One region of the Steroidobacter flavus genome, then DNA from elsewhere that is predicted to be linked to it. Evidence: riboswitches for the same ligand, from Rfam matches in the RefSeq annotation. Region 1 holds a riboswitch; the other holds the start of a gene.
What was found. A riboswitch is a leader RNA that binds a small molecule or an ion and turns the genes downstream of it on or off. The one in region 1 is predicted to bind cyclic di-GMP.

Region 2: another riboswitch for cyclic di-GMP. It lies ahead of ACFPN2_RS11000 (hypothetical protein); the one in region 1 lies ahead of ACFPN2_RS13165 (fibronectin type III domain-containing protein).

What each region holds. Positions count from the first base shown of each region.
Region 1 covers NZ_JBHSDU010000003.1:1,755,199-1,762,466, reverse strand. Annotated here, with positions in the region: gene ACFPN2_RS13170 (HD domain-containing phosphohydrolase) at 1-1,933, shown strand, start outside; cyclic di-GMP riboswitch class I at 2,114-2,215, shown strand; gene ACFPN2_RS13165 (fibronectin type III domain-containing protein) at 2,390-3,562, shown strand; cyclic di-GMP riboswitch class I at 3,881-3,965, shown strand; cyclic di-GMP riboswitch class I at 4,076-4,179, shown strand; gene ACFPN2_RS13160 (fibronectin type III domain-containing protein) at 4,406-6,256, shown strand; gene ACFPN2_RS13155 (M16 family metallopeptidase) at 6,567-7,268, shown strand, end outside.
Region 2 covers NZ_JBHSDU010000003.1:1,243,186-1,250,453, forward strand. Annotated here, with positions in the region: gene ACFPN2_RS10985 (hypothetical protein) at 153-542, opposite strand; gene ACFPN2_RS10990 (hypothetical protein) at 727-1,026, shown strand; gene ACFPN2_RS10995 (hypothetical protein) at 1,294-1,629, shown strand; cyclic di-GMP riboswitch class I at 1,782-1,868, shown strand; gene ACFPN2_RS11000 (hypothetical protein) at 2,047-4,197, shown strand; gene rraA (ribonuclease E activity regulator RraA) at 4,255-4,737, shown strand; gene ACFPN2_RS11010 (hypothetical protein) at 4,791-5,147, opposite strand; gene ACFPN2_RS11015 (lipocalin-like domain-containing protein) at 5,242-6,399, opposite strand; gene ACFPN2_RS11020 (FtsX-like permease family protein) at 6,399-7,268, opposite strand, start outside.

The DNA of each region.
Region 1 (7,268 bases):
GCGCGCCGATCGATTGCAGGTCGAAGTGGCGGAAAAAGCCCAGCAGGCGGAAGCTCAGGCCGAGGCGCTGGAACGTGCAACTCAGAGCCATGCGCGTCTGCGCTCCCAAATCAGCGAGCTCGAAGCGAGCAATCAGCGAGTCGCCGCCGGTGAGGCGCGTTTCCGTCGCGTGTTCGAGAGCAATCCGCAGCCGATGTGGATCGCCGATCATGCCACCGGTGGCTTTATCGCCGTCAACGACACGGCGCTGGCCATGTATGGTTATTCGCGCGCCGAATTCCTCGGCTTGAAAGCGTCGGCGCTGGAATTGTCGGGTGCCGACTCGCGCGACGCGTCGGTCCGCATGCATCAGCGCAAGGACGGTGGCGCGCTCGCGTTGTCGATCTCCTCGCAGCAGATCGAGTTCGACGGTCGCAATGCCGAGCTGGTCGCCGCGTTCGACCTCACGCAGCGGCTCGACAACGAGCGCCAGCTTCAGGAACAGGCGAAGGCCGGCAACGCATTGCTGGACCAGGCGGCCGATGGCTCGTGGCTGCTCGGCAGCGATGGCCAGATCCAGGACGTGAACGCGACGTACTGCCGCATGTCCGGCTACAGCAAGGAAGAGCTGTTGGGCATGAACGCCGCGGACATCGAGGATCCGACCTCGGGCGAGACCACCCTGCGCTTGCAGCTTGGCCGCGTGCGCGGTGGCGGTCGCTATGAGACCAAGCATCGTCGCAAGGACGGCACGCTGTTCGACGTCGAAGTGAGCGTCGGGCTGCTGGAGAACACGCGCGGCGACAGCATCGTGCTGATTCGCGAGACCGCTCAGCGCCGTCGCGACTTGATCGCGAACCGGCTGCTCCAGCGGCAGGCGGATTTCCTGGTCGATCTGTTCAAGCACGCCGACTCGCTCGACGAGTCCGCGATCGTGCGCCGGGTGATCGAGCAGGCGCTCGAAGCGACGCGCAGCCCGCTGGCCTATTTGTATTTCGTCGATAACACGCACAAGACCATGACGCTCGCCGCCTGGCGCGATGGCAGCCGGCCGCAAGCGGTGATGGCCAATTCGGAGCCGCAGCCCATTGGCCGCGCGATGATGCTCAGCGAATGTGTGCGCGGTAAGCACGCGACCTGGACCAACGACGTCGCCCGCAAGCCGCAGAACGACGGTCTGCCGGATCTGACGCGGTTCATGGCGGTGCCGATCCTGTCTGGCGACGAAGTGGTCGCCGTGCTCGGTGTCGGCAATCGTGAATCGAATTACGGCGAAGAAGACCAGCGTGTGCTCGCTGCGTTGGCCGAGGGTGCGTGGCGTGTCCTGCACTCGAAGCGTGCGCATGCAGTGACGCTGAGCGCGCTCCAGCGAACCGATGTGGCGCTTCAGGGCATGATCGATTCGTTCGTTCGCATGAGCGAGCGGCACGATCCATACACCGCCGGCTCGTCGCGTCGCCTGGCGGCGCTGGCGGTCGCGATCGGACGCGAGGCGGGCCTCGATGGCGAGCGTCAGCACGGCCTGCGTGTTGCAGCTCTGTTACACGACATCGGTAACATCGCGGTGCCGGCTTCCATTCTGAGCAAGCCCGCGCCGCTGACCGAGACCGAAGTCGCGCTGATGCGCACTCACGTCGAAGAAGGTTGCCAGCTGCTCGCGGATATCGATCTCGGCGCTCCCGTGGCCGACATCGTTTACCAGTCGCACGAACGTTTCGACGGCAGCGGTTATCCGCGCGGCTTGAAAGGTGAGGACATCATGATCGAAGCGCGCATCCTCGCGATCGCGGATACGGTCGAAGCGATGTGCTCGCCACGACCCTACCGTCCGGCCGCCGGCATGGACGCGGCGCTCGACGAGCTCAACCGCGGTGCGGGCAAACGTTACGACGAACACTTAGTGGCGGCCTGCACCCGGCTCATCCGGCAGCACGGCTTCACCTTGCCCGAATAACGATATTTCCCGAGAAAAACAGGCCTTTTTGTGCCGAGGCATCAGGCCTCGGCTGGGCCCCCGATAAGCGTCGCCATTAAGCGTCGCTGAAACTTCCCGGCTCCCGCTTGCAGGTTTTCCTGAACGCGTTTGGGGGCTGGCCCGATTGGTCGCATTGTTAACTTCCAGCACAATGGGCCCTGTCTGAAAGGGCAAAGCCGTTCGAAAGACGGTGACGCAAAGCCTCCGGTCCTCTGGCGCCGCTGTTCCAGCAGCCGCACCAAAGATAGCGGGGTTGCCGTTTCAGCCTGAACGATCAGGTTGTCTCGTGAAGTTTTTCGGCCTGCCGCCCGCGCTCTTTAGCGCCGGCCCAGCAAAGCCAGCTTCCCTTGCCAGACAAAGGTGCTCGCACCGACACGCATGCGTGTCGTGGGTGCGAGCTGGCATCGGAACACAGTGCTTTGCTGGAGCTTGCTCATGCGCTTTTCTGCTTCGTTCGCCGCGGTCGCGGCGCTGGCGTCGCTCGCCAATCTCGCCTCTGCCCAGACCGTCAATCTGCCGCCGACCATCAGCGGCACGCCGCCGACGGTCATCAAGGTCAACACCACCTATAACTTCCTGCCGACCGCGAGCGATCCGGAAGGTCGTGCGCTGAAGTTCAGCGTCGTCAACAAGCCGAGCTGGATGGCAGTGAGCCCGAACAGCGGCCGCCTGATGGGTTACCCGAAGTCGCCGGGCACCTGGAACAACATCACTTTGCGCGTGACCGATGGCAAGAACGTCGTGTCGCTGCCGGCTTTCTCCATCACCGCGAATGCCACGGGCACGTCCACCGCGAACCGCGCGCCGACGATCAGCGGCACGCCGGCGACGACTGCGACGGTTGGCACCGCGTATCGCTTCCAGCCTTCCGCGAGCGATGCCGATGGCAACACGCTCGGCTACACGATCACGAATCGTCCGGCCTGGGCGAGCTTCAGCACGACCACGGGTGTGTTGAGCGGCACGCCGACCGCGACCGGCACGTTCTCGAACATCGTGATCGGCGTGAGCGACGGTCGTGTGACCACTTCGCTACCGGCGTTCTCGATCGTCGTTTCCAATTCCACCAACCGCGCGCCGGTCATCAGCGGCACGCCGTCGACCTCGGTCAACGCGGGCAGCGCTTATAGCTTCCGTCCGACCGCGAGCGATCCGGATGGCAACACGCTGACGTACTCGATCGCGAATCGTCCGAGCTGGGCCACGTTCAACACCAGCACCGGTCAGCTGACCGGCACGCCGAGCGCCACGCAAGTCGGCTCGTACGCCAACATCACCATCAGCGTGAGCGACGGTCGTGCGACCACTTCGCTGGCAGCGTTCGCGATCAACGTGGTCGATGTGTCCAACGGTGGTGCAACGCTGAGCTGGACTGCTCCGACTTCGAACACGGATGGCAGCACGCTGAGCAACCTGGCTGGCTATCGCATCTCGTACGGCACGAGCGCGAGCGCGCTGACGCAGACGGTGCAGATCTCGAACCCGAGCGTCACCACGTATTCGCTGAGCAGTCTCTCGCCGGGCACCTACTACTTCGCGGTGCGCGCTTACACGAGCAACGGCACGGAGAGCTCGAACTCGAACGTCTCCTCGAAGGTCGTGCCGTAACTCTCGACGGTAGAACGTTGATGAAACAGCGGCGGCTGGAGCGATCCAGCCGCCGCTTTGCGTTTTATGGACTGTTAAATATCGGCTCGCATACACGAGCGCCGTCTGGATTCTGACGTTGTTATGTGAATTCGCAGTGACAAATCCACCGCAGTGCTGTCGGCCGCCACCGACAATTGCAAAAACAAATTTCCTACGATTTACTGCGTCCCGACCACGAAGTTTTGTTCAATCGGAATTTGTCGAATCGCATTCGCTCTACTGGACGCGGCCTCACGGCAGCGAGAGCGGTGAGAGACGCAGAGCCGGCAGAACAACCCTTCACCAGGGCATAACCGTCGAAAGACGGCGACGCAAAGCCTCCGGTCCTACAGCGTGAGCTGGGGATAGCGGGGTTGCCGGCCAGCTCTTCTTGCGTCACCGAGCTAGCCGTCATCCTTCTCGCCTTCCTTGCTGCTGTTCGATCGCGCCACGCGGCCCCGGGGTCAACATGACCAACTAGGGAGCAGCAGAAAGTGATATCGGCAAACCCGTCGAAAGGCGGGGACGCAAAGCCTCCGGTCTACTGGAACGCAGCGTGCGATGCGCCGCGCTCCTATGACAGCGGGGTTGCCACTTTCGCCACCGACACGATGTTCGCAAGGCCCCTTGCGAGCGCGTGCACGAGCGAAGGTGTAACGAATGAGCTGCCGATAGCGCACCAGCCCGTGCGCGCCAACCTTTCCCTGCGCTTCGAGCCTCGCGTCTCGACCGCGATGGCTGCATCACATCCGGAAAACAGCAACGCAACTCAACGCCGGTCTTCGGGCCGTCGTCGTTGCGCGCGAAGCCAAGGTACGAGCAATGATTCCAACACTTTTCGGGAAGACCTTCCTGCAGCGAGCGCTGCTGGCCTTGATTGCGGCGTCGTTGAGCGCCTGCGGCGGCGGCGACGACGATAGCGGCAGCAGTTTAACGGGCGGCGCCGTCAGCGAGCAGCCGCCGGCGGGCGACACTGGCGCCGACGACCCGGCGTTGCCGACACCGGCGAATCAGCCTCCGTCGGTCACCGGCGTTCCACCCACGACGGTGGCTGCGGGCGAGGCTTACTCTTTCACGCCGCTCGCGACCGACGACGACGACGACTTCCTCGAGTACTTCGTCACCAACAAGCCCACCTGGGCGAGCTTCGACACCGAGACCGGCAGGCTGAGCGGCATTCCGCAAGCCACGAATGTCGGTGAGAGCGAGGACATCACCATCAGCGTCACCGACGGTCGCGACACGAGCTCGGTTACGTTCAAGATCAAGGTGTGTTCGGCCAGTTGTCCGTCGGGCAACAGCCCGCCGACGATTTCCGGCACGCCGGCGTCGTCGGTGATCGTGGATCAGGCTTACTCGTTCCGACCGACCACCAGCGATCTGGAAAACGATCGTCTGCGGTTCTCGATTTCCAATCGTCCGTCGTGGATGACTTTCAACACCGCGACCGGCCAGCTGTCGGGCACGCCGGGTGCGACCAACGTCGCGACGTATTCGAACATCGTCATCAGCGTCAACGACGGCACCAGCACGGTCCTGCTGCCGGCGTTCTCCATCCAGGTGCGTGGTCTCGACAATCGTGCGCCGACGATTACCGGCACGCCGGGAACGAGCGTGCAGGTGATGCAGACGTATTCGTTCGTGCCGAGCGCCAGCGATGCCGATGGCGATACGCTGGTTTTCCGCGTCAGCAATCTGCCGCGCTGGGCGACCTTCAGCACCGCGACTGGCCGCTTGAGCGGCACACCGGCGACCACCGATGTTGGCACCTATGCGAGAGTGACCGTCGGTGTCAGCGACGGCCGCACGACCACGTCACTGCCGGCATTCACGATCGTGGTCAGCGCGGCGCCAAATCGTGCGCCGACGATCAGCGGCACGCCGGCGACCACTGCGACCACGGGCACGGCGTATTCGTTCACGCCGACCGCGAGCGATCCGGATGGCAACACGCTGCGCTACACGTTCACGAATTGCCCGACCTGGGCGACCTGCAATGCCGATACGGGACGCGTGAGCGGCACGCCGACCGCGGCGGGCACGTTCTCGAACATTCGGATCAGCGTGACCGACGGTAATCTCACAGCGACGCTGCCGGCCTTCGCGATCACTGTCACGGCGGCCACTCCGACCAATCGCGCGCCGACGATCAGCGGCACGCCGGCAACGACCGTGTCGGGAGGCGCGACCTACAGCTTCCAGCCGACCGCGAGCGATCCGGATGGCAACGCGCTGACCTACACGATCACGAATCGTCCGAGCTGGGCGACGTTCAACTCGTCGACGGGCCGTCTGTCCGGCACGCCGACCTCCGCGAACGCGGGCACCTACTCAAACATCGCGATCGCTGTGAGCGACGGCACGCTGACTGCCTCGCTGCCGTCGTTCTCGATCACGGTGCTGCAGGCGACGAATGGCAGCGCCACGCTGTCCTGGACGCCGCCGACCACCAACACCGACGGTTCCTCGCTGACCAACCTGGCGGGCTATCGCGTGGTGTACGGGCGCAGCGCCTCGAGCCTCGATCAGACGGTGCAGATCGCGAATGCCGGCCTGTCGACTTACACGGTCACCGGTCTGACTTCCGGTGTGTGGTACTTCGCGGTGAAGGCCTACAACGCCAGTGGCGGTGAAAGCGACGTGTCGAACGGCGGGTCGAAGACCATTCCGTAACCTCGACCCGAGCGAATTTCTTCTGATGGGCAGGACGCCCAAATGCAGCGGGCACATGGACGTGTAGGAGCTGCCAAGGCCCGCCTCGCGCGGGCCTTTTTATTTGCGCCCCCGGCTCTAAACTTACGGTCTTGACAGGATGTCCGACCGGTCGGGCCAATGTTGTATTCTCGGCCGGATCTGCAATGGAGTGGTCACCATGCGTTCTGCTTTCGGGGCTTGCCTCTGCCTCGCCTTGGCTTCAGCGCCAACCTTGCAAGCAACTGCTGCGACACCCGCGGCGGTACGTGTAGATTTTTCTGAGCACACCTTGAAGAACGGCCTGCGCGTTCAGCTCGTCGAAGATCACACCACGCCCGTCATCGCCGTGAACGTCACTTATGACGTCGGGTCGCGCAACGAGCGTCCAGGCTTGACCGGCTTTGCGCATTTGTTCGAGCACATGATGTTCAAGGGCTCGAAGAACGTGGGCGACGGCGAACATTTCTATCAAGTGTTCACCAACGGCGGTGCCATGAACGGCACTACCAGCTCCGACATCACCATCTACTACGAAGCGCTGCCGGCGAATCAGCTGGAGATGGCGCTGTTCCTCGAAGCCGACCGCATGCGCTCGCTGGACATCACCCAGGCCAAGCTCGACAACCAGCGCAAGGCCGTGCAGGAAGAGCGCCGCATGCGGGTCGACAATCAGCCCTATGGCCGCTCGTATGAGCGCTTCGATGAAGTGTTCTACGACAAGTTCGGCTACAAGCATTCGACCATCGGCTCGATGGAAGATCTGAATGCGGCCAGCGTGCACGACGTGGCGGAGTTCTTCCGGATCTACTACGCGCCGAACAACGCGGTGCTGACCGTGGTCGGCGACTTCAAGCGCGACGACGCGCTGGCCCTGATCCGGAAAAATTTCGAGGACATTCCCAGTCAGCCCGCGCCGCCGCCGGTCGATCTGGTCGAGGCTCAACAAACCGCGGAACGTCGTGAGAACCTGACCGATCCGCTGGCACGCGCG
Region 2 (7,268 bases), 510 kb from region 1:
TCAGGCGAAGGAGCGAAAAGCGTGCCAGCGGCGGAAGGCGCTGGTTATGCGTGAATCGTGAGCAGTTCGAGGCGGGACGCACCAACGCGAGGCCCGGCGGGCGGGCCCCACGCACGATGATGGGGCGCGGGCCCCATCATGAGGATCGATCGTCAAGGCATCTGGATCTTGCCGCCGCCGCGGCCACCGGTGATGCCGGGCATCGGGCCCTGCGGAACCACGAGCTGCGAGGCCTGTTGACGGCGCATCTCCTGGATCTGCTGCACGGTGCGCTCGATGGCCGCCTGAGCGGCCGGCGCGAAGCCGACCACGGCGTCCGCCAGCGTCTGGCCCTCGATCTCGAAGCTGATCGGCACCGGGCCCATGTTGGTCATGATCTCGGCCTGGCCGATGTACAGCACCGGCCGGCCGGGATCGGCCGAGCCATCGGCGCGCACCGGGGACAGGCGACGAATCGCACCGACCCGCCGATCGGTGAAATTTTCCTCCTGGTAGAGCCCTTCGGCGTCCATCTGCGGGTCTTGATTGCGTTCTTCGGCCATGTGAAACCTCTAATGAATTCGCCCGCTTGCGACGGACGGGTGTAAGCCTCGGTGCTTTATGACAGTAGACCAGCCGGCGCTCGCATCTTCAAGGCGGTGACAGTCTTCGTCAGGGGGCACAACGTCGTTACAATGGGGCCATCTTCAATGAGAGCAACGGGCGGTTCGCGCCCGAGTGACGCCCATGCAGGAAACCGACAACCCCTTCAGCGAAGCCTTCGGCAAGGCCGTCGATCTGGGCAACCGGATCGCCGACACGGATGACAAGGCCGACATCTGGGACATTGCCGACGGTCTGCTGGCGGGTGCCGTCCAGTACTGGTTGTACTCGCGACAACCCTGTTCGGATCCCGAATGCGAAGAATGTCAGCCGATCAGCACCGCCGAGGGCCGGATCGAGGAGCTGCGCAAGCTGATGCGCCAGTTCGCCGAAGAAAGCGAATATTTCCATTCACCCACGGACCGTAACGTTGGCCGCGCGTAAGTAGCGCGGCCGCACGCTCGCCCCCTTTCCCTCGTGGCGAAATTTTCGCCACATGCCCAGCATCATGACTGTGGTCGATTGTCAACGGCGGGCGCGTGAAATTTTCGCAGCAAAAAATACTTTGCGCGTACGTGCTTGATCCGTAATGCGGCGTAAATACAACGCGCGAATGCGAGGGCGTTTTGCGATCCAGCGCACACCGCCCGATTCGTGTCGCCCTTCACACTTTCGCCCGCGTGGCTTCTGCGGGAGACCGATGCGGTGGGAATGTTGAAGAACTTGAAGCTCAGACATCGCGCCTACGTGTGCGCGTACAACTCGTTTCGCTTCGCCGCGCGACTGCGCGGTGACTTGAGCGAGTTCGCGCCCTCGATCGCGGAAACCCTGGAGAGCGTGGGCGACGAGCTCGCCGCGCTCGCGCGCGACAGCTGCCCGACGGAGAACGAGCGTCGTCAGCTCATCGAGGGATTGGAAGGCGCGCTGCGTGCACTCGGTCTGTCCGACGCGGCGCAGGTTCATATCGTTTCTCAGCTCGCGCCACGCATCATGGCGGGTGAGCCGGCGAGCGCGAGCAAAGAAGCGTGGACGCGCATGGCGGTCTGATTTTGAACCTGAAAAACCGCTAAATGAGACATAACCTCAAGGCGATGGCAGCAGGTCACTTGTCGCCAATCCCCTTGTCTGCTGAAAGCGACCATAACGCTTGACTTATGCCGACGCGGTGCCGATGATCGAATCGTTCCAAGACGATTGCTAGATTTACTGGGCAAACTCGCCGAAAGGCGAGGACGCAAAGCTTCCGGTCTAACGGATTCATTTCCTAAGACAGCGGGGTTGCCACGGGGCCGCGACATAATGCGGCAACGGTTTCGCCACAAAAGATAACAGCGAAACTGCCGTGAACGAGCGCGATGCGCATACGCGCGCTCACTTCCCCGCCGAAATGATGTTCCGTTCAGCTTGAAGCGCGTCCACCGCAAGCGGGCGGTGTTCAGCGGCGCAACGGGTCGGGGAAGAAACGTGGAAGACAACACCAGCAAGGTCTATGTCGAGCCGGAAAGCTCACAGCCGGCGCTCGTCTCCCAGAGCTCAGGGAGCGGCACGCAGCTGTTTGTCATCAACCTGTGCGCGTCGATCGCGCCGGTGTCGACGACGGGCCGTAACATTCCCGGCCTCGAGAATTACAAGCTTTATCAGGTCGCGCGTGTCGAGGATGGACGCACGCGGCATCGTCTGCGCCTCGGCTTCTTCACCAACGAAGCGCATGCCGAACGTGTGCTCACTGTCGTTCGTCAGCAATATCCAACCGCATTCACGACCAGCCTGAGCGATGAAGATCGTCGTTTCGCTCGTGGCTATTTGCCGGCTGCGACGCCTGCGCCTGCGCCGCGTCCGACTGTTGCTGTAGTCAACACGCCGCCGCCGGCTCCCGTTGCCGCTGCTCCTGCTCCTGCCCCGAAGGCCGCGCCCGCTCCTGTCGCTGCAGCTCCCGCTCCCAAGGCTGCGCCCGCGCCCGTCGTCGCGCCGCCCGCGCAAGTTGCCGCCAAGCCCGCGGTCGCTGCGAAACCTGTTGCAGCGAAGCCCGCTCAACCTGCAAAGCCCGCTGCCAAAGCGCCGACCGACGAAATCGTCGAGATGACTTGGGAGCCGGACGAAGAGACCAAGGCCGCAGTCACGTCAGCGTCGTTGCCGAAGATCAAAGCGCTCACTGAAGCCATTGGCCTCGATGAGATGAGCTGGAACGACGATCCCACTCCTGCTCCGACGCCTGCTCCGTCGAAAGAACCGCTCGCTGTCGGTTTGTTGAGCGGCAAGTTCGCCGCACTCGACACCAGCAAGCTGAAGATCAAGACCACGCCTCCGGCCGCCGCGCCTGCGCCGGTCGCAAGCAAGCCTGTGACTCCGCCCGCGCCCGCCACCATCCCGCCAAAGCTGGATACAGCCGCGAGCGTGCGCGTGCCTGCGCTGACTTTCTCCGATCCTGAACCGACGCCCGCCGCTGCGCAGAAGTCGAACGGATCGAACGAGCCGTATCACGTCGGCAAAGGCCTTAACATCGAAGAAGTCGATGCGTTCGAGCTCGACCTCTATGACGAACCGCCGGCCAAGGCCGCCGCGCCCGCTCCGCAGCCCGCGCCCGCTGTAACAAACAAAGCCGCTGCGGCTAAACCCGCTGCTCCTGCGCCGAAGCCTGCGCCCGCTGCCGCGAAGCCAGCATCGCCGCCGCCGGCTGCAAAGAAGAACGAGCCACCTGCGAAGCCTGTTGCTCCTCCGGTGACCAACAAGGCCGCTCCGCCGATTCCGAAGCAAGTGCCGCCTGCGCTGGTTCGCGACGCTTCGAACGCGCATCCGAATCTCGACAGCACGCAGACCATCCGCGCGCTGACCAACGAAGAGATGAGCGATGCCGCGCAGGAAAAGTGGTTTGCGATTCAGCTCGCGGCGTCCGAGCAGCCGGTGAATCTGGACATCCTGCCGCACCTCGATATTTTCGAGGCCTATCGTTTGTATTCCGTCGCGACCGCCGGCAGCGGCAAGATCGTGCACTCGCTGCGCCTCGGTTTCTTCAAAGAAGCCGTGTCGGCCGAAGCGGTCACCGGCTATCTCAAGACGTTCTTCGCGTCGCCTTCGGTCCTGCGCATCAGCGTCGCCGAGCAGGCCCGCTTCAAGGATGCGCCTCAGCCGCGTCGCGCCGAGCCGGAAGAGCCGAAGAACAACGTCGTCGAGCTCAATAACGCCCGCGCCAATCGCGCGCCGGTGGTGCCAACAGTCACCATGGAAGTCGATCCGTCGGCCACCGGAGCGTTCCGTCCCAATGCCACCGGCGCGTTCCGCCCGAACGCCACGGGCTCGCTGAACTCCGCCACCGGCACGTTCAAGCCCGGCGCGACGGGTGCGTTCAAGCCCAACGCCACCGGCGCCTTCAAGCTGAATTCCACCGGCGTTCATAAAGCGCTGGATAGCAAAGTCGCCGCCAAGTCCGCCGCTCCCGCCATCAAGCGCTCCGAGCCGACACGCTCCGGCAATACCGGCAAGCACAAGCAACTCAAGCGCAGCCTGGCCGATGAGTTGATGGAAGAGGCGCGCGAAGTCGAGTTGTCGGAGAGCGGCGTTCGCAAGCTGCCGCAGAACGGCTCGCTGCTGTCGCGGCTGCTAGGCAAGAAGAAATAGCGCCGCCCCGCGCGTCTGCGGCAAACTGCTCCGTCTCTTTCCTGACGAGGCCGAGCCGTGGATATCAGAACCGCCGATCTTTGCGATCAATTCAGCGACGAGCTGGACATTTGCGAGCCGCTGTTCGGCGACTTCGGCGGCCAGATCCAGTTCGGCGGCCCGATCGCCACCATCAAGTGCTTCGAAGACAATTCCCTGGTTCGCGAGCTGACCGCTGAAGCCGGCAACGGCCGCGTGCTCGTCATCGACGCCGGTGGCTCCATGCGCCGTGCTGTGGTCGGCGACATGCTCGCCCAGAAAGCGGTCGACAACGGCTGGGCCGGCATCGTCGTGTACGGCTGCGTCCGTGACTCCGCCGCCCTCGCCGATATGCCCATCGGCGTCAAAGCGCTCGGCACGCATCCGATGAAGACCGACAAGCGCGGCGAAGGTCAGCGCGACATCGTCGTCCGCTTCGGCGGCGTGACCTTCCGCCCCGGCGACTGGCTGTACGCCGACGAAGACGGCGTCATCGTCGCTCGCCGCGCGCTGGTCAAATAACGATCATCGATAGCTCGGGGCGGCACTCAGTCGCCGCCCCGACTAGCGCGAGCTCACCGCTTCAATCCAACGACGAAATCCGCGCTCGCCACATATTCCGCAGGCGGTGGATTGTCGAGCACGATCACCTGGCCTTTGTTACTCGCCACGCAACGAGCGGTGGCCACTTCCTGACCGCTGCGCGTGTAAGCGCTCAGCGCGATCGTGAATTGTTTCGGGAAATAATCGAGCGGGCTGGCTGCGCCATCGACCACGCGAATGCGGACCTTCTTGGCGTTGGGCAGATACGTGTCGACGAATGCCGAGACGCAGGCGTCAGTCGCTTTGTGAAGCGGGCTGGCCTGAGCCAGGAACGGGGTCGAGGCCAGGATCGCCAGGCTCACGACGGCCAGGGGCTTGTGGATACTCATCGGATACCTCCGTATGCACTTTGATGACGGAGTGAGTATTGATGAGCGGCGCGGCCCACCCTTTGATCTAGATCAGTCGCGAGCCACTTTTCGGCTACAGCCGCATTTTCTTTGCATAACCTGTCATTTCCAGATAGCCGCGACCGATGGGCTTGTCGCCCTCGAATGCGCGGACGGCACCTTCCCAATAGATCGTACCGGTGCTGCCGCTGGCGTCGTTTTCCTGGTCGTCCATCAGGGGCTTCAATGTGATGACCCGATCGCCGACCGTGACTTGCCACTCGACCGGATAGCGAACACCCGTGCGAGGCGAGCGCCAATCGCGCACTGGCTTCCATTTCACCGCTTCGGGTTTATATGAAACACCTTCGTTAGCACCGGCGGCACGCGACTTGGCGGCGGCCCACAGTGCGCCGCCTTGAACGTCGCGCATTTGGAACATCATCAATGCGCCGCCGTCGTCGAGATTGAGGCCGACCCAATCCCAGCCCTGCGCACGCGCGTCCACGATGGCGCCGGACCACTCGTGATCGAACCAGGCGACGCCACGCACGGCTCGATCCTTGCCATCGACGACCAATCGTCCGGTGACGGCGAGTTGCGGCAGGCTGTAGTAATAGCTGGCCGAGCTTGGGCTCGGGCCTTTTTGACTGAAGCCGCGATCGCCTTGAAGCAACGGCGGCGCCTTGGGCTGCAGCTTCAAGTCGAGCTGCAAGTCGTCGCCCTTGGCAACCGCGATGTATGTGTCGCCGTCACGGCGCAGCTGCCAGTCATCGATGTAAACATCGAGCGATCCTTCCGCCGCATCGGCCAACCCGAAGCCGGCGCGGGCGGACTTCTCGTGATGTAACAGCGTGCCGCGCTTCGGATCGCTGATAGCAAGATGACCGAACAAGACCTGGCGCAAGGCGAAGCGCGAGGGATTGTCGTCGTCGATGCCGGTGCGGGAACGAAAGAACGTCAACTGGAACCCGACCGGTGTGTCGCCCGCGCCGTCGAGCCAGCCGGTGACATACCACCACTCGGTCTTGAACTGAGGGTGACTGCCTTCGTCGCGCGGGAACTCGAGTTCATAACCCGGGACCACGGCCGGATATTTAACGTCGGCGCGAGCGCCCGCAGTCACGAAGAACACAACCGCCAGCGACATGCATATACGCGCAGCGAATCGCGCCAGCACGCGCGACACGTCTCGCCAAGGCGCGTGGCCACCTTGCACGCAGACGACATTCCGACCGAATGCCTGGCGCATCACCAATCCTCCCTGACCGCGCGCACGACTTCGCCACCCATCGCCTGGCGGCCGCTCACGACGGCGATCAACGCCGCCGCGCCGATGAGCGCCGCACTGAGTGCCGACAGCAATCCCACCGGCGCGCTCAAATCCATGCTCCAGTGAAACGACTGCCGGTTCACGACATAGATCAAAATCAAACTGATGACCGTGCCCGCGATCAACCCGACGATCACGCCCAGCGCCCCGAGCACCGAGCCTTCGATGGCCAGCATCGTCGCCACCTGCCCGCGCGTGAACCCGAGGTGCCTGAGCGCGCCAAACTCGCTGCGCCGGGCCAGCACTTGAGCGCTGATGCCGGCGGCAATGCCGAACAAACCGATCGTCACCGCCACCAGTTCCAGCAAATAGGTAATAGCAAACGTTCGATCGAACGCCGCGAGCGACAACTTGCGCACCTCGCCGGGTGTCCGCAGGTCGTAATCCGTGCCCGGCGGCATCAAATCGCGAATGGCAGTGCCGACCTTGCTGATCTCCGCTCCGCGATCGAGCCAGAACCAAACCGTGTTGACCACGCGGTCGCCCGTGAAGGCGATGTAGTCATCGCGCCCGATAACGATGGCGCCGTTCTGATGCTCATAATCGCGCCACACGCCTCGCACGGACGCCGCAACTGTCCTGCCCGCGAGATCGAACTTGATCTCATCGCCGGCCTTGATCGCGAACAAATCCGACGCCGCCTCGCTGACCCACACCGGCACCGCGCCGCTCGGAACGTCATTGCTCGCCGTGCCCATCATCCACAACGTTTTATCGGGATGATCGCGATTCATGGAACGTGCGATCAACGTGAGCGCCGGCCGATCGGCCGACAGTTGCACTCGAGC